Regions from separate parts of the Pseudomonas chaetocerotis genome, predicted to be linked through region 2. Evidence: riboswitches for the same ligand, from Rfam matches in the RefSeq annotation. Region 2 holds a riboswitch; each other region holds the start of a gene.

Region 1 (6,359 bases), on a different contig from region 2:
GCTGCACCGAAGTCACCACGGAGGCGATCATGCTTTGCAGCTTGCTCAGGAAGGCGTTGAAGCCGGCGGCGATCTGGCCGAGTTCGTCCTTGCGATCAACCTTCAGGCGTACCGTCAGGTCGCCGTCGCCCTTGGCGATGTCATCGAGCATGCCGACCATCTGCCGCAGCGGACGGGCGATGCCGTAGCCGACGAACCAGATCACCAGCAGGCCCAGGCCGGCGATCAGCAGTCCCACCAGCGCCATGCCCAGCGTGTCGCCGTTGCGTTGGGTGACAAGCTCAGCCTGTAGTTGGCGCAGGTCAGCCATCACGGTGTCCAGCGGCAGTACCAGCATCAGCACCCAGCGCGTGTCGGTCTGGCCGATGGTGAAGCTGAGAAACAGCTCGATGTGGCTGTCGGCGGGATCATCCTCGACATGCACGTCGTACTTCGGCAGGCCTGGCTGCAGGCTGCTCAGGTTGGCCAGCTCGTTGGCGCCGGAAAAACTCGGTGGCTGGCTCACCGAGTTTTTCCGGCGCCTGGGTCGAGGCGACCAGCCGACCGTTACTGGCGATCAGCGCCATTTCACCTGCGCCGCCATAGAGCTGGGCGTCGGCCTTGACCAGCAGTTCCTGAATGAAGTTGACCGCCAGGTCGGCGCCGGCGATACCACGAAACTCGCCGTTGACCAGAATTGGTGAGGTAAAGGAGGCGAGCATGGTCATCTTGCCGCCGACATCGTAGGGAGCAGGATCGATCACGCAAGGGCGTTTACGTTCCTTGGGGCACAGGTAGTACTCGCCGGCGCGCACACCGGTCGGTAGTAGCTCCTCGCTTTCGGTCGAGCCAATGGCATCGACACCGAGGCTGCCGTCGGCATTGCGGTACCACCAGGTCAGGAAGCGGCCGGTACCGTCGTAACCATTCTCCTTGCTGCCGGCATACATATCGTCGCTGGCGTCGAAGGCGTTTGGCTCCCAGCCCAGGTAACTGCCGAGCAGCTTGGGGTTCTGCGCCGTGGTTTCGTGCACCAGATTGGCCAGTTCTTCGCGGCTGATGCTGAGCAGCGGGCTGCCATTGCCATCGGTCATGCCGAGCATGGCATTGACCCGCGCCAGGTCGGCGGTGATCTGCAGGGGCGCTTCCAGTTCTCGCTGGATTTCGCTGACTTGCGCATGCGCCAGCGAGGAAAGACGCTGCTCGATGACCTGCTCGAGCAGGACCTGGGTGCGTTGCTGCACCAGATTCTGGGTTCGGTCACTGGCGAACAGGGCGTAGAGCACCAATGCCACGACCACGGCCAGCACGCTGGCTCCGGCGAGGAATGCGACGGAAAACTGGATCGACTTGAACTTCATGGGAGCTCCCGAACGCAGCGTGTCCTGTTACGGGCTATCGGCCGTGACAGGGAAAAACCTTAATGGGCTGATGCGAAATATCTGGCTGCTGCTGCATTCAGCAAAGATGGCGCACGGCCATCGTGCAAGTGACGCTGTTGCTCGTACTACCTGGGCGGCCTAGCATAGGACGCTCGATTCAAGGAGGTAGCTCGATGAGCAAGGTTCTATATCTGAGTGGCTTGGCGGTGGCTCTGCTGCTGGCGGGTTGTCAGGCCGTCAATACCACCAGTGGTGGTGCGGTTGGTGTGGAGCGCAAGCAGTACATGTTCAGCATGCTGTCAGCCGAAGAAGTCAATCAGATGTACGCGCAGTCCTATCAGCAAACGCTGAGCGAGGCCTCGGGCAAGGGCGTGCTGGACAAGAGCAGCGCTAACGCCAAGCGTCTGCAGACCGTCGCTGGTCGCCTGATTCCGCAGGCGCCGCGTTTTCGTCCGGATGCGGCCAACTGGCAGTGGGAGGTCAATCTGATCAAGAGCCCCGAGCTCAATGCCAACTGCGGTCCGGGCGGCAAGATCATTTTCTACAGCGGCATCATCGAGCAGCTAAAGCTGACTGACGATGAGATCGCCGCGATCATGGGCCACGAGATGGCGCATGCTCTGCGTGAGCACAGCCGTGAGGCTATGTCCAAGGCTTACGGTATCGAGGTAGCCAAACAGGGCGCCAGTGCCTTGCTCGGACTGGGTGAGAGTGGCATGGCACTGGCCGATACCGTGGTGCAGTACAGCCTGACCCTGCCCAATAGTCGGGGTAACGAGAACGAAGCCGACCTGATCGGTCTGGAACTGGCTGCCCGTGCGGGTTACAACCCGAATGCGGCCATCAGCCTGTGGCAGAAGATGGAGGCCGCCGGTGGTGGTGCGCCGCCCGAGTTCATGAGTACTCACCCATCGTCCAGCAGTCGAATCGCTGCACTGCAGGCGGCGATCCCCAAGGTGATGCCGCTGTACGAGCAGGCCAGAGCCGGGCGTTAATTTTGGACCCAGGAACGGCGCGACGTGATGGTTCACGGCGCGCCGTTTGCGTTTCAGGGCAGGGCGGTTTCGGCAAGTGGACGGGTCTGCAGGCCCAACTGAGCACGGAAGCTTTCCATGTCGAACATGGTGCAGATTTCCTGGACTTCGTTGCCGGGGGTGAGCGTCCAGAACGCCATGGCCGAGATGCTTAGCACCTTGTCGCTGGGCGGGTAGCCCAGCGCCGGTTTCTGGATGGTGCCGATCAGTGTGCTCCAGGTCACCACCTTGTAGCCCTCGGCGATGCACTCCTCGACCACTACCTGCAGGTCCGGCATTGCAAGGCGGATGTCCTGCACCATCTGCACGAAGCCGGCGCTGTCAAGTGGTCGGCCAATGAATGAGCTTTTATAGAGAAAGTCGCGGCTGTGCAGTTGTTCAGCCAGCGCCAGGCGTCCCTTGTTCCAGGTCAGGTCGATGTGCTGGCACACCACCTTCTTGCGATCATCCAATGACATGCTGCCCTCCTGACTGCAGGCCTGAACCAGTGATGTGGCACTTTAGCATCAGGCAGGAGGGGGCTGGGATTGGCCGAAGTGCCGGTCTGTTGACGTCGGCGATTCGTCAGGTCAGGCCGCTCAGCTTCAACGCCTGGTAGCCGGCATAGATTGCCAGAGCGGCGAAGGCGCACGCGGCCAGGCGGCGGATCAGGGTCAGCGGCAGGCGCTCGGCCGCGAAATTGCCCGCCAGTACCACCGGCACGTTGGCGATCAACATGCCCAGGGTGGTGCCGACCACCACCAGGATGAAGTGCGGGTACTGCGCGGCCAGCATCACGGTCGCGACCTGCGTCTTGTCGCCCATCTCGGCGAGGAAGAAGGCGATCAGGGTGGTGAGGAATGGACCGTATTTCTTCAGGCCGGATTCTTCGTCGTCGTCGAGTTTGTCCGGTACCAGGGTCCAGGCCGCTACGGCGACGAAACTGGCAGCAAGAATCCAGCTCAGGGTGGCCGGGGAAAAGAAACCAGCGACCCAGTTACCCACGGCGCCAGCAGCGAAGTGGTTGGCCAGGGTGGCGACGACTATGCCCCAGATGATCGGCCAGGGTTTGCGAAAACGGGCGGCCAGTAGCAGGGCGAGTAGCTGGGTCTTGTCGCCGATTTCGGCGAGGGCAACGATCAGGGTGGGGACGAACAGCGATTCCAGCATCAGGTTTCCTACAGGGGGCGGGTCAACACGGCTTATGACACGAACGACCTTCCCGCCCCGGGTATAGGTTGTGCGTGTCATAGGTCTTGTCAAACCGCAGGCCTCTTTGTGAAGGCCTTGGGTCGTATACGCCATGCTCTGCGGAGCAAGTGTGTTGACGTATACCGGGCGAGCAGGGCGCTCGCGGGAGACTACTCCCCTAGGACGGGCGCAATTGTGCCCAAGCGCCGCGTTGGGAGCAACCTCAATTCACTGTCTGGCGCTGTAGATGCGAAATCCATCGGTGTCTGCCAGGGTGCGGCAGGGGCCGAGATGACGCTCAATCAGGGGGGGATACTTGAGGAAGCTGTTGGCCACCAGGCGCAGCTCGCCACCTTTTACCAAGTGGCGAGCCGCCTGGCTCAGCAGGTTCTCGCTGGCCTGGTAGTCGGTATGCACGCCCTGATGGAACGGCGGGTTGCTGATGATGGCGCTGAGTCCCTCGGGCGCCGATTCGATGCCCGTGCCGGCGATCAGGTTGGCTGACAGGCCATTGCGCGCGAGGGTCAGCCGGCTGCTTTCCAGGGCGAAGGCGTCGACATCCAGCAGGCTCAGCTCGTTGTCTGGGTAACGTCGTTTGAGCGCGGCGCCGAGCACGCCAGCGCCGCAGCCGAAATCGAGCATGTGGCCGCTCGGTAGGTCATCCAGGTGTTCGAGCAGCAGCGCGCTGCCGCGATCCAGGCGGCCATGGGCGAATACACCGGGCAGGGTAACGATCTCCAGTGCATCGTCGGCCAACTGCAATGGATAGCTCTGCGCCAGAGCGTGCAGGTCCGGTACTGCTGGCGCCTGTACCACCTCGACGCACCAGAGTTGGCAATGTCTCGCGCTGTCGAGCTTGCGCGGCTTGCCATAGGCGGCCAGCTGTTTCGCCGCGCGTTCGATACCGCCACGTTTTTCACCGACCAGGTACAGCGCTTTGCCTGCCAGGCGTGAGGCCAGTGCTTGCAGCAGGTAGTCAGTCAGCTCGCGTGACTTGGGCAGGAACAGCACAGCGGCGCGGTAGTCGCCTTCCGGCATGCGTGTATCAAAGTGGCTGCGACCGGCAAAGCGCGCAGCGAGCAGTGTCTGATCGCCCGCATGCCAGTTCCAGCCATGTGCCTGCGGCAGGGCGCCAAGCAGGTCGTCAGCCGGCAGACCTGCCAGCAACAGCTCGTCACTGAACAGCTCGGCCTGACGCAGGAGAACTTCGCTTCGCGGGTCCATGGTGCTTCCTGAAATCTGTGATGCGGAAAAGTAAGAGGGGCGGGAGCGATCTAGGCTCGCGAAATCTGGGCACCGCTGTTAAAGCGCAGCGCTGGCCCGTCGCTCCCTGAAAAAGCTGCGCAGCTTACCCGACGACTCGCAGCGGCGCACCGGCGAAGAAACCAGCGGCGTTTTCCACGACCTGGCCGACGATGCGCTGGCGCGCTTCCTGGCTGCCCCAGGCGCTGTGCGGGGTGACGATCAGGCGGGGAATATCGGCAGCCAGCAGCGGGTTGCCGTCCTTCGGCGGCTCCTGCAGCAGCACGTCGGTCGCCGCGCCGCCCAGATGGCCACGGCGCAGGGCATCGGCCAACGCCTGTTCATCGACCAGACCGCCGCGTGCGGTATTGATCAGGAAGGCGCGCGGCTTCATCAGTGCCAGCTCCTCGGCGCCGATCATGTTGCGCGTCTGTTCATTGAGCGGGCAGTGCAGGGTCAGGGCATCGACCTGGGGCAGCAGTTCGTGCAGCGGCAGGCGATCGGCGCGCGCCGGGCGGCCGGGCAGTTGGCCAAGCAGCACGCGCATGCCGAAGGCTTCGGCCAGACGGGCGACGGCGCCGCCCAGTTCGCCATGGCCGAGCATGCCCAGCGTCTTGCCTTCGAGTTCGACGATGGGGTGATCGAGCAGGCAGAACTGGCTGGCCTGCTGCCAACGACCTGCGGCGATGTCGCGCTGGTAATCGGGCAGGCGCGTGGCCAGGGCCAGCAGCAGCATCAAGGTGTGTTGTGCCACGGACGGGGTGCCATAGCCCTGGCAGTTGCAGACGGTCACGCCATGGGCACTGGCGGCTTTCAGGTCTATGTTGTTGGTGCCGGTAGCGGTTACCAGAACCAGTTTCAGGTCAGGGCAGGCGGCGAAGGTGGTGGCGTCCAGCGGTACCTTGTTGCTGATGGCGACCTGGGCACCTTGCAGGCGTTCGGCGACCTGATCCGGACGCGTGTGCGCGTGCAGGGTCAGCTCGGCGAACGCCTGATGCAGCGGTTGCATGTCGAGGTCGCCAAGGTCGAGGGAGGCATGGTCGAGGAAGACGGCGCGTGGACTGTTGCTCATCAGCTGTACCTTTTCGCAGGAGGGTCGCAAGAGTAGATTGGCGAGCCTACCAGACCTTCAGCGTCGATGCGGAGCCACCATGTACTGGACTGAATTTCTCACCGTTGCCCTGATTCATCTGCTGGCGGTGGCCAGCCCCGGGCCTGATTTCGCCATCGTCGTGCGCGAGAGCGTCGGCTACGGTCGACGCGCTGGGTTGTTCACCGCTTTTGGTGTGGGTACCGGAATTCTGGTCCACGTGACTTATTCGTTGCTGGGTATCGGCCTGATCGTGTCGCAGTCCATCGTGCTGTTCAACGCGCTGAAGTGGCTGGCGGCTGCTTATCTGCTGTATATCGGCATCAAGGCGCTGCGTGCGCGTCCTGCCGACCCGGCCAGTGCCGAGCTGAATCTGGCAGCAGGCGAGCGCAGCGGGCGTGGTGCTTTCGTCACGGGGTTCATCACCAATGGCCTGAATCCCAAGGCGACTCTGTTCTTCCT
Region 2 (6,359 bases):
TTCCAGTGCCTGCAGCAGGTGCTCACGCAGGACGGCCAGGGCAGTGTCAGTCATCGCGGGTCAGCACTTCCAGCAGCTCGATCTCGAAGATCAGGTTGGAGTTGGGCGGAATCGCGCCCATGCTGCGCTCGCCATAACCCAGATGTGCTGGCACCTGCAGCTTGCGCTTGCCGCCAACCTGCATGCCCATCAGCCCCTGGTCCCAGCCCTTGATCACCCGGCCGGTACCAATCACGCACTGGAAGGGTTTGCCGCGCGAGTAGGAGGAGTCGAACTCGCTGCCGTCCTCCAGCCAGCCACGGTACTGGGTGGTGATCAGGGCGCCCTTGACCACGGCCTTGCCGTCGCCGGGTTGCAGGTCTTCGATGATCAGTTCGTCATTCATGTCAGGTTTCCTTGCGGTGGCGGTTTTGGCTGGCTTGCACCGAGCGTTCGGCGGGCACGCGCAGTTGGATCAGCAGGTAGTCGGCGAAGGCGGGCGCATAGCCCTGCAGGGCGACGGCGCCGGCCATGCAGCTCAGCCAGCTTTCGGCCAGCGCCTGATCGATCGGCCATTGCGAATGGAAGGCCGGGATGCTGATGCTGCCGTATTTTTCAGCGAACAGGCGCGGCCCGCCCAGCCAGCCGCTGAGAAAACACGCCAGCTTGTCGCGCGGGGCGCTCAGGTCGGCTGGGTGCAGGGCACGCAGAGCAGCGGCCTCGGGGCGTTCGTCCATCAGCCGGTAGAAGTCGTCGACCAGTCGGCGCAGGCCGTCGATGCCGCCTGCGGCCTGGTAGGACGCATCACCGATGCCGTAGGGAGGTGTGTGGCTCATCGCGTTATTCCGCGGAAAAGGCGCCATTGTAACTGCTCGCGTAGAATGGCTTGCCAGTTTGAGGCGCCTAATCCTGTGGGAGGCGCTTTAGCGGCGACTTTCGCGGCTAAAGCCGCTCCTACAGGCTGCCCATGATCTGCCGTGCACCCCGTGACCCAATCCCAATGACGCAACCCCAGCAAGGCTTCGTGCTCAGCCGCCATTGGCGCGACACGCCGGAGGGCACCGAGGTGGCCTTCTGGCTGGCCACCGATGCCGGCCCACGCCAGATACGCCTGCCGTGCCAGGAGTCGGTGGCTTTCATCCCTGTCGAGCAGCGCGCCTGGGCCGAATCACTGCTGCGCACCGAGCCGGGTGTCGAGCTACGCGAGCTCGCATTGCGCGACTTCAAGCATCGCCCGGTGCTGGGATTGTACTGCCGCCAGTACCGCCAGTTGCTGCAGTTGGAGAAGAAGCTGCGCCAGGTCGGCGTGGACGTTTACGAGGCCGATATCCGTCCGCCGGATCGCTATCTGATGGAGCGCTTTATCACCGCCAGCGTGCTGTTCGACGGTATCGAGCAGGAGGACGGCAGCCTGCTCTGCAGGTCGCTCAAGCCTGCTGCCGATTACCGTCCGGCGCTGCGCCTTGTGTCGCTGGATATCGAGACCAGCGCCCGTGGTGAGCTGTATTCCATTGCCCTGGAAGGTTGCGGCCAGCGTCAGGTGTACATGCTCGGCCCGGCCAACGGTGACGCCAGCATCCTCGACTTCGACCTGGAGTACTGCGACAGCCGCAAGGTGCTGCTCGAAAGGCTGAATGACTGGCTGCAGCGGCACGATCCGGACGCCATCATCGGCTGGAACCTGGTGCAGTTCGACCTGCGCGTGTTGCGCGATCACGCTGAGCAACTCAAGGTGCCACTGATTCTGGGGCGTGGCGGTGACGTGATGGGCTGGCGCCAGCACAACAGCAGCCAGCACTACTTCGCCGAGGCGGCCGGGCGGCTGATCATCGATGGTATCGAGGCATTGCGCTCGGCCACCTGGAGCTTCCCCTCGTTCAGCCTGGAGTCGGTGGCGCAGACCCTGCTCGGCGAGGGCAAGGCCATCGACACGCCCTATGCGCGGATGGACGAGATCCAGCGCATGTTCGACGAGGACAAGCCGGCGCTGGCCCGGTACAACCTCAAGGACTGCGAGCTGGTCACGCGCATCTTCGCTCACACCGATCTGCTTGCCTTCCTGCTGGAACGCTCCAGCGTCACCGGCCTGGCGGCCGACCGCAGTGGCGGTTCGGTGGCCGCCTTCACCCACCTGTACCTGCCGCCCATGCATCGCCTGGGTTTCGTCGCGCCGAACCTCGGCGACATTCGCGGCGAAAACAGCCCTGGCGGCTTCGTCATGGATTCGCGCCCCGGTCTCTACGACTCGGTGCTGGTACTGGACTACAAGAGCCTGTATCCGTCGATCATCCGCAGCTTTTTGATCGATCCGCTGGGCCTGGTCGAAGGCTTGCACCAGCCGGATGACGAACACTCGGTGGAGGGCTTTCGCGGCGCGCGCTTCTCGCGTACCCGGCATTGTCTGCCGGCCATCGTCGAGCGTGTCTGGCAGGGGCGAGAGGTGGCCAAGCGTGACGGCAATGCAGCCTTGTCACAGGCTCTGAAGATCATCATGAACGCGTTCTACGGCGTGCTCGGCTCCAGCGGCTGCCGCTTCTTCGATCCGCGTCTGGCTTCGTCGATCACCCTGCGTGGGCACCAGATCATGAAGCGCACGCGCGAACTGATCGAAGCCGAGGGGCATGCGGTGATCTATGGCGATACCGATTCCACCTTCGTCTGGCTCGGGAGTGCGCATGGCGAGGAAGATGCCGCGCGGATCGGTCGTGGGTTGGTGAGCAAGGTCAACGCCTGGTGGCGCGAGCATCTGCAGCAGGCATACGGCCTGACCAGCGCGCTGGAGTTGCAGTACGAAACCCACTATCGACGCTTTCTCATGCCCACCATCCGCGGCACCGAAGAGGGCAGCAAGAAGCGCTACGCCGGCCTGGTGCGCGCCGCCGATGGCAGCGAGCGCATGGTATTCAAGGGGTTGGAGACGGTACGCACCGACTGGTCGCCGCTGGCCCAGCGCTTCCAGCAGGAGCTGTACCGTCTGGTGTTCGCCGGTCAGGCCTACGAGGACTACGTGCGCGACTACGTCAAACGCACCCTGGCGGGCGAGCTGGACGAGCTACTGGTCTACCGCAAGCGCCTGCGTCGGCGCCTCGATGACTATCAGCGCAACGTACCGCCACACGTGCGTGCTGCGCGCCTGGCCGACGAGCACAACCAGCATCTTGGCAGGCCCTTGCAGTACCAGCGCGGCGGCTGGATCAGCTACCTGATCACCACGGGCGGGCCGCAACCGCTGGAGCGTCTGCTGGCGCCAGTGGACTACGAGCACTACATCAGCCGCCAGTTGAAGCCTGTGGCTGATGCCATCCTGCCGTTCGTTGGCGGCGAGTTCGAGCGGCTGGTGGATGGGCAGCTCGGGTTATTCTGAAACCTTCGGATATGTTCAGTGAAGCAGCGAACCCTTTAGACGGCAGCAGGCTCTGTGGCGTCGTAGAGCCGGAAATACTTTGCAAAAGTCGTCTCGTTGAGCAGCGTTCGCGGCCTGAGTATCGTTGCGCCCGTGATACCGGGCCCCTCTGGCGGTTAACCCCGCGATGTCGGATCACAGTCTGTTCAATCTGACTGTAGGAGGGGCTCATGACCGCCCTGGAACCGTTTCTCTTCGCCGACTTCCTCGGCACGGCCACCTGGTTGTGGCTGGTCTTCATTGCTGTCGTCATCTCCCTGCTGGCCTTCGACCTTGGTGTGCTGCATCGCGATAACCGCGAGATCGGCGTGCGCGAAAGCCTATTGTTGTCGGCCGGCTACATCACCGCAGGTCTGCTGTTCGGCGTCTGGGTGTTCTTCCAGAAGGGCGGCGACGCCAGCATGGATTACCTCACCGGCTTTCTGATCGAGAAATCGCTGTCGATGGACAACGTGTTTCTCATGGCCATGATCTTCAGCTTTCTCGCCATTCCACGGCAGTACCAGCACAAGGTACTGTTCTGGGGAATCATGGGCGTGCTGGTACTGCGGGCGATCATGATCGGCCTGGGCGCCGCGCTGATCCACGAGTTCGCCTGGATCCTCTACGTGTTCGGCGCCTTCCTGTTCTTCACCGGCGTGAAGATGCTGTTCTCCAAGCTCGACGATGCGCCTGATCTGCAGAACAACGTGCTGGTGAAGTTCCTGCGCAAGCACCTGCGTGTGACCGAGAATCTGCATGGCCAGCGCTTCTTCGTCCGTCAGGACGATGGCAAGGGCCGCAGCGTGCTGTGGGTAACGCCGCTGTTCCTGGCGCTGATCCTGATCGAGTGCGCGGACCTGGTGTTCGCTATCGACAGCGTGCCGGCGATTTTCGCCATCACTCAGGATCCGTTCATCGTCTACACCTCGAACATCTTCGCCATCCTCGGCCTGCGTGCCTTGTATTTCGCCCTGGCCGCGCTGATCCACCGCTTCGCCTACCTCAAGTACGCGCTGGCGCTGGTGCTGGTGTTCATCGGCGCGAAGATCTTCCTGGTCGGCATCATCGGCAAGATTCCGGCGGCGGTGTCCCTGAGCGTGACCCTGGGCCTGCTGATCGGTGGTGTGCTGCTGTCGCTGTACAAGACTCGCGGTCAGCCGCCCGCGCAGATCTGATCACAGACTCTAGCCCGGCTATGCACGATGTCTGGCCAGGCTTTCGCAACTGGAGAACCATGATGCACAAACACTGGAAAAACCGACTTGCACCTGTCGCACTGGGCTTGGCGTTGATGGCTCTGGTCGGCTGCGATGCGGCCGAACAGTCCGCGCAGAAACTCGCTGAGGAGGCGAAGAAGGAAGCGCAGGCGCTGATCAACGACTCGGTCGGCGAAGTGGTCGATGAGGTCAACCGCCAGGTGGACTCTCTGCAGGAGTCCACCAATCGCGCCTTGGGCAAGGACGAGAAGGAGCAAGACGCCGAGGCGCAGCAGGAGGAGTCCGAGAAACCCCTAGAGCAGGGTGTGGAAACCTGATTTCTGGCTGGCGGCATCGGCTACTGCTGAGCAATTTGGCGCGCCGCCACTTCCTTCTCGGGGCATATGGGATTACCCTGCGCCCTTCTTTGGGGAGTAGCCTGCCGTCGCGCTAGCGTCGGCGCATTGGTCAACATTCTCGGCAACCTGCCGTGGCCAATGCATCCGCTGGGATTGGTGAGACCAACGACTGTCCTGTGCCTGGTCGGGCGCGCAGTGACTTGTCGTTGACTCATGCCCGGTTGGAGTTTCCCTTGAATCCTCTTTCGCTAGTTCTTCTGTCTTTCGCCATGTCGACGGATGCCTTCGCTGCAGCCATCGGCAAGGGCTCGGGTCTGCATAAACCTCGCTTTGCTGAAGCCCTGCGCGCCGGTGTGATCTTCGGCTGCATTGAGGCCCTCACGCCAATCATCGGTTGGCTGATCGGCCAGGCGGCCAGTCGTTTCGTTCTTGAATGGAATCACTGGATCGCCTTCGTACTGCTGGTCGGACTTGGTCTGCACATGATCCATGCCGGTCTAGGCGCCGATGACGACGCGCCTGAAGACAAACCCTCGCGCCATTCCTTCTGGGTCTTGTTCGTCACTGCCGTGGCCACCAGCATCGACGCGCTGGCCGTTGGCGTGAGCCTGGCTTTCGTCGAAGTGAACATCGTGGTCGCAGCAATTTGTATCGGTCTGGCCACCACCCTGATGGTGACATTGGGCATGTTGCTAGGGCGTATGCTGGGGCAACTGGTCGGCAAGCGTGCCGAGATCGTCGGTGGCGTTGTGTTGGTGCTCGTCGGCGCGACGATACTCTACGAACACTTTGCGAGTCTGTAACCAAGGATCTGCCCCAGCGTGCGCTGAAAACGTACTGCCGGCTGCTGCCGCGCCGGACCCTGCTGCCCGGCGGTCCTGCCGTAGCAGAATGGCCGCTACCTGATCGCTGAGGGCGGGATCGGGGGTGGAGTCGAGTGTGCCGAGAGCGGCAGGTGCCCGCAAAAACCGAGGCCGCTGGTGGCTAGACTCTGCCAACTGCTCAGCCCAGCAGACGCCGCGGGCTGAGTATCGCCTCGTCAAGGCCGGCTTTTACCAGGTGTTCCGGCAGCGACTGCCGGCGGATCAGCGCCGCACAGGCCTGGCCCATGGCTGCGCTGGTCTGGATGCCATAGCCGCCCTGTGCTGCTACCCAGAAGAAGTCATCGGCGTGAGTGTCGAAGCCGCCGACCAGATCGCCGTCGGCGACGAAGCTGCGCAGGCCGGCCCAGGTGTGCGCCGGGCGGCGAATCTGCAGGGTGGTGTGTGCCTCGATCTGATGGATGCCCAGTGCGATATCGAGCTCTTCCGGTTGCACGTCATGCGGCACCACCGGGTCGGCATTGGCGGGTGAGCCCAACAGCAGGCCGGCATCGGGTTTGAAATAGAAGGACTCATCCAGGCTTACCAACGCCGGCCAGGCCTGGCAGTCGACACCCGG
Region 3 (6,359 bases), on a different contig from region 2:
GCTGTGACTTTCACCACAACGCAACAGTCTATGACTAGGCTGCCGGCAGACGCCTATCCAGACGTCGTCGGCCAGGACGATTCGCCCAGCCTTAGAAGCGTGGGGACAATTGAGGAGCTCGCATGACAAGACAAAACGCCTACACCCGGGAAGACCTGCTCGCCTGCAGCCGCGGCGAACTGTTCGGCCCGGGGAACGCGCAACTGCCCGCCCCAAACATGCTGATGATCGATCGCATCGCTCACATCAGCGAAACCGGCGGCAAGTACGGCAAGGGCGAAATCGTCGCTGAGCTCGATATCAATCCGGACCTGTGGTTCTTCGGCTGCCACTTCGAGGGCGACCCGGTAATGCCGGGCTGCCTCGGTCTCGACGCCATGTGGCAGCTGGTCGGCTTCTACCTCGGCTGGCAAGGCAACCCGGGCCGCGGTCGTGCCCTGGGTAGTGGCGAGGTGAAGTTCTTCGGTCAGGTACTGCCGACCGCCAAGAAGGTCACCTACAACATTCACATCAAGCGCACCATCAGCCGCTCGCTGATCCTCGGCATCGCCGATGGCACCGTAGCCGTCGACGGTCGCGAAATTTATAGCGCCGAAGGCCTGCGCGTCGGCCTGTTCACCTCCACCGACAGTTTCTGAAGGACTTGCACATGCGTCGTGTAGTGATCACCGGTCTGGGCATCGTTTCCTGCCTGGGCAATGACAAAGAAGCCGTTGCCGGCAGCCTTCGCGCAGGCAAATCAGGCATCCGTTTCAACCCCTCCTACGCCGAAATGGGCCTGCGTAGTCATGTCTCCGGTTCGGTCAACCTGAACCTGGAAGAGCTGATCGACCGCAAACTGTTCCGCTTCATGGGCGACGCTGCGGCCTATGCCTATCTGTCGATGGAACAGGCGATCAAGGATTCCGGCCTCAGCGAAGAGCAGATTTCCAATCCGCGCACCGGCCTGATCGCCGGTTCCGGTGGCGCTTCCACCGTCAACCAGATGGAAGCCATCGATACCCTGCGCGAAAAAGGCGTCAAACGCATCGGCCCATACCGCGTGACCCGCACCATGGGCAGCACCGTATCGGCGTGCCTGGCGACTCCGTTCAAGATCAAGGGCGTCAACTTCTCCATCTCCTCGGCCTGCGCCACCAGCGCGCATTGCATCGGCCAGGCCATGGAGCAGATCCAGCTGGGCAAACAGGACGTGGTCTTCGCCGGTGGCGGCGAAGAAGAGCACTGGAGCCAGAGCTGCCTGTTCGACGCCATGGGCGCCCTCTCCACCCAGTACAACGAAACCCCGGAAAAGGCCTCGCGCGCCTACGACGCCAAACGTGACGGTTTCGTCATCGCCGGCGGTGGTGGCATGGTCGTGGTCGAGGAGCTGGAACACGCTCTGGCCCGCGGCGCCAAGATCTACGCGGAAATCGTCGGCTACGGCGCGACCTCCGATGGCTACGACATGGTCGCCCCGAGCGGCGAAGGCGCCATTCGCTGCATGCAGCAAGCGCTGGCCACCGTTGACACCCCGATCGACTACCTCAACACCCACGGCACCTCGACGCCGGTTGGCGACGTTGCGGAGATCAAAGGCGTGCGCGCCGTGTTCGGCGACAAGGCCCCAGCCATCAGCTCGACCAAGAGCCTGTCCGGCCATAGCCTCGGCGCTGCCGGCGTGCAGGAAGCGATCTACTGCATGCTGATGATGGAAGGCAACTTCATCGCCGCGTCGGCCAACATCGACGAACTCGACCCGGAAGTGGCCGACATGCCGATCCAGCTCAGCACCGTCGAGAACGCCAAGCTCGATACCGTGATGAGCAACAGCTTCGGTTTTGGTGGCACCAACGCCACCCTGGTGCTCAAGCGCTGGGCCGGCAAGTAACAGCTGCCGCGGTAAAGAAAACGGCGCCTTCGGGCGCCGTTTTCGTTCGTGCTGCTTTCTCCCTTCTCCCGCTGGCGGGAGGGGGAATGGGCCTCCTCAGACCTTGAAGCGCGCGACCAGGTTGTTAAGATCGATCGCCAGGCGCGACAGCTCCTGACTGGCCGCGCTGGTCTGGTTGGCACCCGCCGAACTCTGCAGCGAAAGATCGCGAATGTTGACCAGATTGCGGTCCACTTCCCTGGCTACCTGGGCCTGCTCTTCCGAAGCGCTGGCAATCACCAGGTTGCGTTCGTTGATCGAGGAAATCGCCTGGGTGATCAGCTCCAGTGCCGTACCCGCAGCCTGGGCTACTTCAAGGGTGGAACGGGCGCGACTGTTGCTGCTCTGCATCGAACCAACCGCCTGATCGGTACCACTTTGAATGGCGCCGATCATCTGTTCGATCTCCTGGGTGGATTGCTGAGTGCGATGCGCCAGCGCGCGCACCTCGTCAGCCACGACAGCGAAGCCGCGCCCCGCATCACCTGCACGCGCTGCCTCGATGGCAGCGTTGAGTGCCAGCAGGTTAGTCTGCTCGGCGATGGAGCGGATCACGTCAAGCACCTTGCTGATCTCACGAACCCGCTCGGCCAACTTCTCGACCTCACCCGCAGTGCCGTTTACATCATCGGCCAGCTGACTGATCGAGCTCACGGTCTGGCGTACCTGCTCGCGCCCCTGCAGCGCCGTAGCATTGGATTCACGTGACGCCTCGGAGGTGCTGACGGCATTGCGAGCGACCTCTTCGACTGCAGCAGTCATTTCGTTGACTGCCGTAGCGGCCTGCTCGATCTCGGTGTTCTGCTGATGCAGGCCGCGAGTCGAATCTTCGGTCACTGCATGCAGTTCTTCGGATGCCGACGCCAGCTGATTGGACGAATCAGCGATGCTCTGGATGGTGCCGCGCAGGCTCTGCTGCATGCTTTTCAGGGCGCTGAGCAAACGCGCGGGCTCATCGCTACCTTCAGCATGAATCGTCTGGGTCAGGTCACCCGATGCCACCACCTCGGCCACCCGCACAGCTTCGGTCAGCGGCGCGACGATACTGCGCGTCAACAGCATCGCCAGCACGACGGTAGCCAGAGTCGCCAGAACCATCATGGCGATGACCCAGATACGTGCCGACTCCGCCACCTGCCTGGAAGATTCGCCTGCCGCCACAGCGCTCACACGGTTCATCTCGATCAGTTTGCCGAGGCCCTGCATCATGGCATCGGCGTGTTGATTGAGCACGCCGCCAGCCACCTCGATGGCAGTATCGAAATCACCCTGGCGTAGGGACTCCACGATTCGAGTCTGCTCCTGCAAGTAAGCCGCCTCGGAGCGCTTGAACTCGTCGTAGATGCCGCGCTCCTCGGTGCTGGAAATCAGTTGTTCATAGGCCTCCTGGCTCTTGGCAAGGGATGCGCGCACGTCCTCAACCAGTCGAAGATTGGCCTGCACCTGGGCCGAATCGCGATTAAGCATCGAACGCAAGGTAATGGCACGCAACCGCAAGATATTCTTGGACACATCGCCAATGGCCAAGACGCTTGGCAGCCAATTCTCGTTGATTTCGTCGGACTGCTCGCGCATTTCACCCATCTGCATCAATGAAAAGATTCCAAGCAACACGACCAGCAAAGCGACAACCCCAAACCCCAGCGCCGCCCGTGGGGCGATAGAAAGATTACGCAGCGACATGTTTGCAACTCCTGTTACGCGCAAAAATCGGAGAACCCCCAGCCATACCTGGCAGAGAATCGAGTGAGATGGCGCTAATCCCTGATCGCATATCGGCCATGTGCTCGTGCACTTTATGAGAAAAAAGAAAATAGGCTACCGGTGCATTGCCGTGACGAATGCCAGCACGGCATGCCGGCACCATTGCCCATCGCGCCACTGCGCCTGCCAGCTGGTAGTACGCTACACGTCCTGACACCGCCTAAACCCTCCCTCAAAACGAGGACTACAGAGTGGCTCAAGCGTGTAACGTGCTACATCCTTATCGCGGTGGTCTGGTGGCCTGGCTGTCGAGCGTCCGCGACTGCAACCGCCCAGAAGTCGTCGACTAAGTCCTGAATGCCCCCTTGGTAGTAGGTGATGTCGCGACACTGCGCCGCGGGGGATCGCTGCCATCCACCCGCCACTCACGGCCCAGGCGCCAGGCATCATCGTGGCGCCTCTTGCCCTGGTGCGGGCTGAGAATCGCCAGGTTCTGCCCGTCAAACAGCGCCAGGCGTTGGTAGTTTCCGAACGGCGCACGGCCAGTATCGACGAACTGGATGCGGAGGTGCTCGACATGCCGATGCCGCCCACTACTGTCCAGAGCGCCAAGCTCGATACCGTGATGAGCATCAACTTCGGTCCTGGTGGCACCAATGCCCCTGGCCCTCAAGCGTTGGCCCCGGGCAGGTGATCTGATCCGCCAGGCTTTATGCATGCTGACGGCGCCTGTAGGCATCATTGCCGTTGATGCAGGAAAGAAAGCGACTTCGCTGCTACACTGCGTGTCCTGTCATTGGGGAGTAGCTATTCCCGGCACTGCGCCGGGGGGTTCACGTCAACAAACTTGAGGCGCATGCCTCATGGCGTGTACAGCCTCTGCATCCGTGTAGAGCGCCAGGCGAGACCTTTGGCCACACTGCGCTTGCCTGCCGGGCGAGCCGCGGTGTTGTGCCAAATGGTTCATTCGCTCGCCCGGCCGGATTCTGTTCAATGCTCCTCACACTTTTCATATTTTTCTTCTCGGCCGCGACCATCTACGTGGCATGCGAGTACTTCGTCAATGGCATCGAATGGGTTGGTAGGCGCCTGAATCTCGGTGCGACAGCCGTAGGCTCGGTACTGGCCGCATTCGGCACAGCCCTGCCGGAAAGCGCGGTCACCTTGATGGCCGTGGTTTTTGGCACTACGGCAGAACAAAAGGACATCGGTGTAGGCGCCGCCATGGGTGGCCCGCTGGTTCTTGCAACGCTCGGATACGCCGTTGTCGGCCTGGCGTTGCTGTTCAATCACCGTCGTCTGGCTCGGGACACCTACGCCGTACACGTCGATTACGCACGCTTGAGCCGCGACCAGATGGCGTTTCTCGCGGTATTCGCGCTGAAGGTCGCACTGGGGCTTGTGGCCTTCGTGATCAAGCCCTGGCTGGGTGTCGTCTTTCTCGTGGTCTATGCGCTCTACGTCTGGCGTGAGATTCACCAGAGTGATACGGCCTTCGAAGAGGAAACCATCGAGGCCCTGCGAATTCGCCCCAATCTTGCCGAGCCTTCCCTGTTCTGGGCCTTGCTGCAAGTCATGCTGGCAATGGCTGTGATCGGCGTTGCCTCACATACCTTCGTGAGTCAACTTGAAGTGCTCGGCAGCGCGCTGAACTGGCCTCCTCACCTCGTAGCGCTGCTACTGAGTCCGGTGGCAACCGAGCTGCCGGAGGTGATGAACGCGCTGATCTGGGTACGCCAGGGCAAGGAGCGTCTCGCGCTGGCGAACATTTCCGGTGCCATGATGATTCAAGCCACGCTGCCCAGTGCGCTGGGCATTTTCTTTACCCCTTGGTTGTTCGACAGCACCTTGCTGGCTTCCGGCATCATCACGATGCTGGCCATTGCCTGGCTATGCCTGCTGTTTCGACGTGGCGCCGTGGATAGCCGTACCCTTGCCGCAACCGGCGCCCTGTATGGCCTGTTCGTGCTTCTGATTGCCTGCTGGTTGATCTGACCAACGGCAGCGGTGCCTCTGAGCTGTATGCGATTTGGATGCATCGCTGAGGCATTCGCTCAGCGCCTGCGACTTGCTCCAACCCCGTTCGCTCACGTGATACAACGCGGTGGTTGCTCACGGTGCGCACCCCCAACTGCTGCAAGTGCGACACGAGCAGCGCGCGGGCGCCAGTCACGCAAGACCAAGAATAGCGTCAGCCAGGAGAGTACCGCCGACGCCGGCAACGCCCGGGACGATCCGTTGCCGGCACGTACCCAACAGCGGCGTGAGCGGTGAAGAACACCACCAGCACGCTGACTGCAACGACGCCGACCAGCATGCGCGGGTAACCGCGACCGCGCCACAGCCAAACCGGGCACAGCAACAGTTACAGCTTCATGGGATGGCGGCGTAGACCCGGCATCTCAGGTCATAGACCATGCCGACGCCGCACTGGCCGAACAGGGTCACATTGACGTCCTCCAGCTGACGGAGCAGGAGCACGCACATGTCAGTTGGAAGATCGCCAGCCGGGCCAACAGAATAACCGAAGGTAATGAAGTTGCGCGTAACCGAGCCGAGGCATCGTATGATCCTTGTAGGATGAACGAGCCGAAGTCTGCGCCGTGGGCCGTTCGTCAAAGCCGTTTGAAGACTTCGTCAACCCCGGGACTATTCGCCGATGCGCATTCTGGTCATCGAAGACAACCGAGACATCCTCGCCAACGTGCTCGACTACCTGCAGCTCAAGGGCTTCAGCGTCGACTGC

What was found. A riboswitch is a leader RNA that binds a small molecule or an ion and turns the genes downstream of it on or off. The one in region 2 is predicted to bind manganese.
Region 1: another riboswitch for manganese. It lies ahead of H3221_RS06755 (TMEM165/GDT1 family protein); the one in region 2 lies ahead of mntP (manganese efflux pump MntP).
Region 3: another riboswitch for manganese. It lies ahead of H3221_RS20860 (sodium:calcium antiporter); the one in region 2 lies ahead of mntP (manganese efflux pump MntP).

What each region holds. Positions count from the first base shown of each region.
Region 1 covers NZ_JACFYX020000003.1:111,532-117,890, reverse strand. The annotation lists partial or broken gene H3221_RS06770 (methyl-accepting chemotaxis protein) at 1-1,340, opposite strand, end outside; gene H3221_RS06765 (M48 family metallopeptidase) at 1,535-2,356, shown strand; gene H3221_RS06760 (ketosteroid isomerase-related protein) at 2,410-2,853, opposite strand; gene H3221_RS06755 (TMEM165/GDT1 family protein) at 2,960-3,541, opposite strand; yybP-ykoY riboswitch at 3,636-3,756, opposite strand; gene H3221_RS06750 (class I SAM-dependent methyltransferase) at 3,794-4,789, opposite strand; gene H3221_RS06745 (2-hydroxyacid dehydrogenase) at 4,914-5,879, opposite strand; gene H3221_RS06740 (LysE family translocator) at 5,959-6,359, shown strand, end outside.
Region 2 covers NZ_JACFYX020000014.1:23,248-29,606, forward strand. The annotation lists gene H3221_RS21385 (class I SAM-dependent methyltransferase) at 1-54, opposite strand, end outside; gene H3221_RS21390 (FKBP-type peptidyl-prolyl cis-trans isomerase) at 47-385, opposite strand; gene H3221_RS21395 (group II truncated hemoglobin) at 387-815, opposite strand; gene H3221_RS21400 (DNA polymerase II) at 980-3,343, shown strand; gene H3221_RS21405 (TerC family protein) at 3,553-4,539, shown strand; gene H3221_RS21410 (hypothetical protein) at 4,599-4,898, shown strand; yybP-ykoY riboswitch at 4,975-5,147, shown strand; gene mntP (manganese efflux pump MntP) at 5,153-5,722, shown strand; gene H3221_RS21420 (NAD(P)/FAD-dependent oxidoreductase) at 5,922-6,359, opposite strand, start outside.
Region 3 covers NZ_JACFYX020000013.1:63,629-69,987, forward strand. The annotation lists gene fabA (3-hydroxyacyl-[acyl-carrier-protein] dehydratase FabA) at 123-638, shown strand; gene fabB (beta-ketoacyl-ACP synthase I) at 650-1,870, shown strand; gene H3221_RS26015 (methyl-accepting chemotaxis protein) at 1,967-3,592, opposite strand; partial or broken gene H3221_RS25955 (LTA synthase family protein) at 3,976-4,157, opposite strand; yybP-ykoY riboswitch at 4,400-4,556, shown strand; gene H3221_RS20860 (sodium:calcium antiporter) at 4,607-5,608, shown strand; gene H3221_RS20865 (response regulator transcription factor) at 6,273-6,359, shown strand, end outside.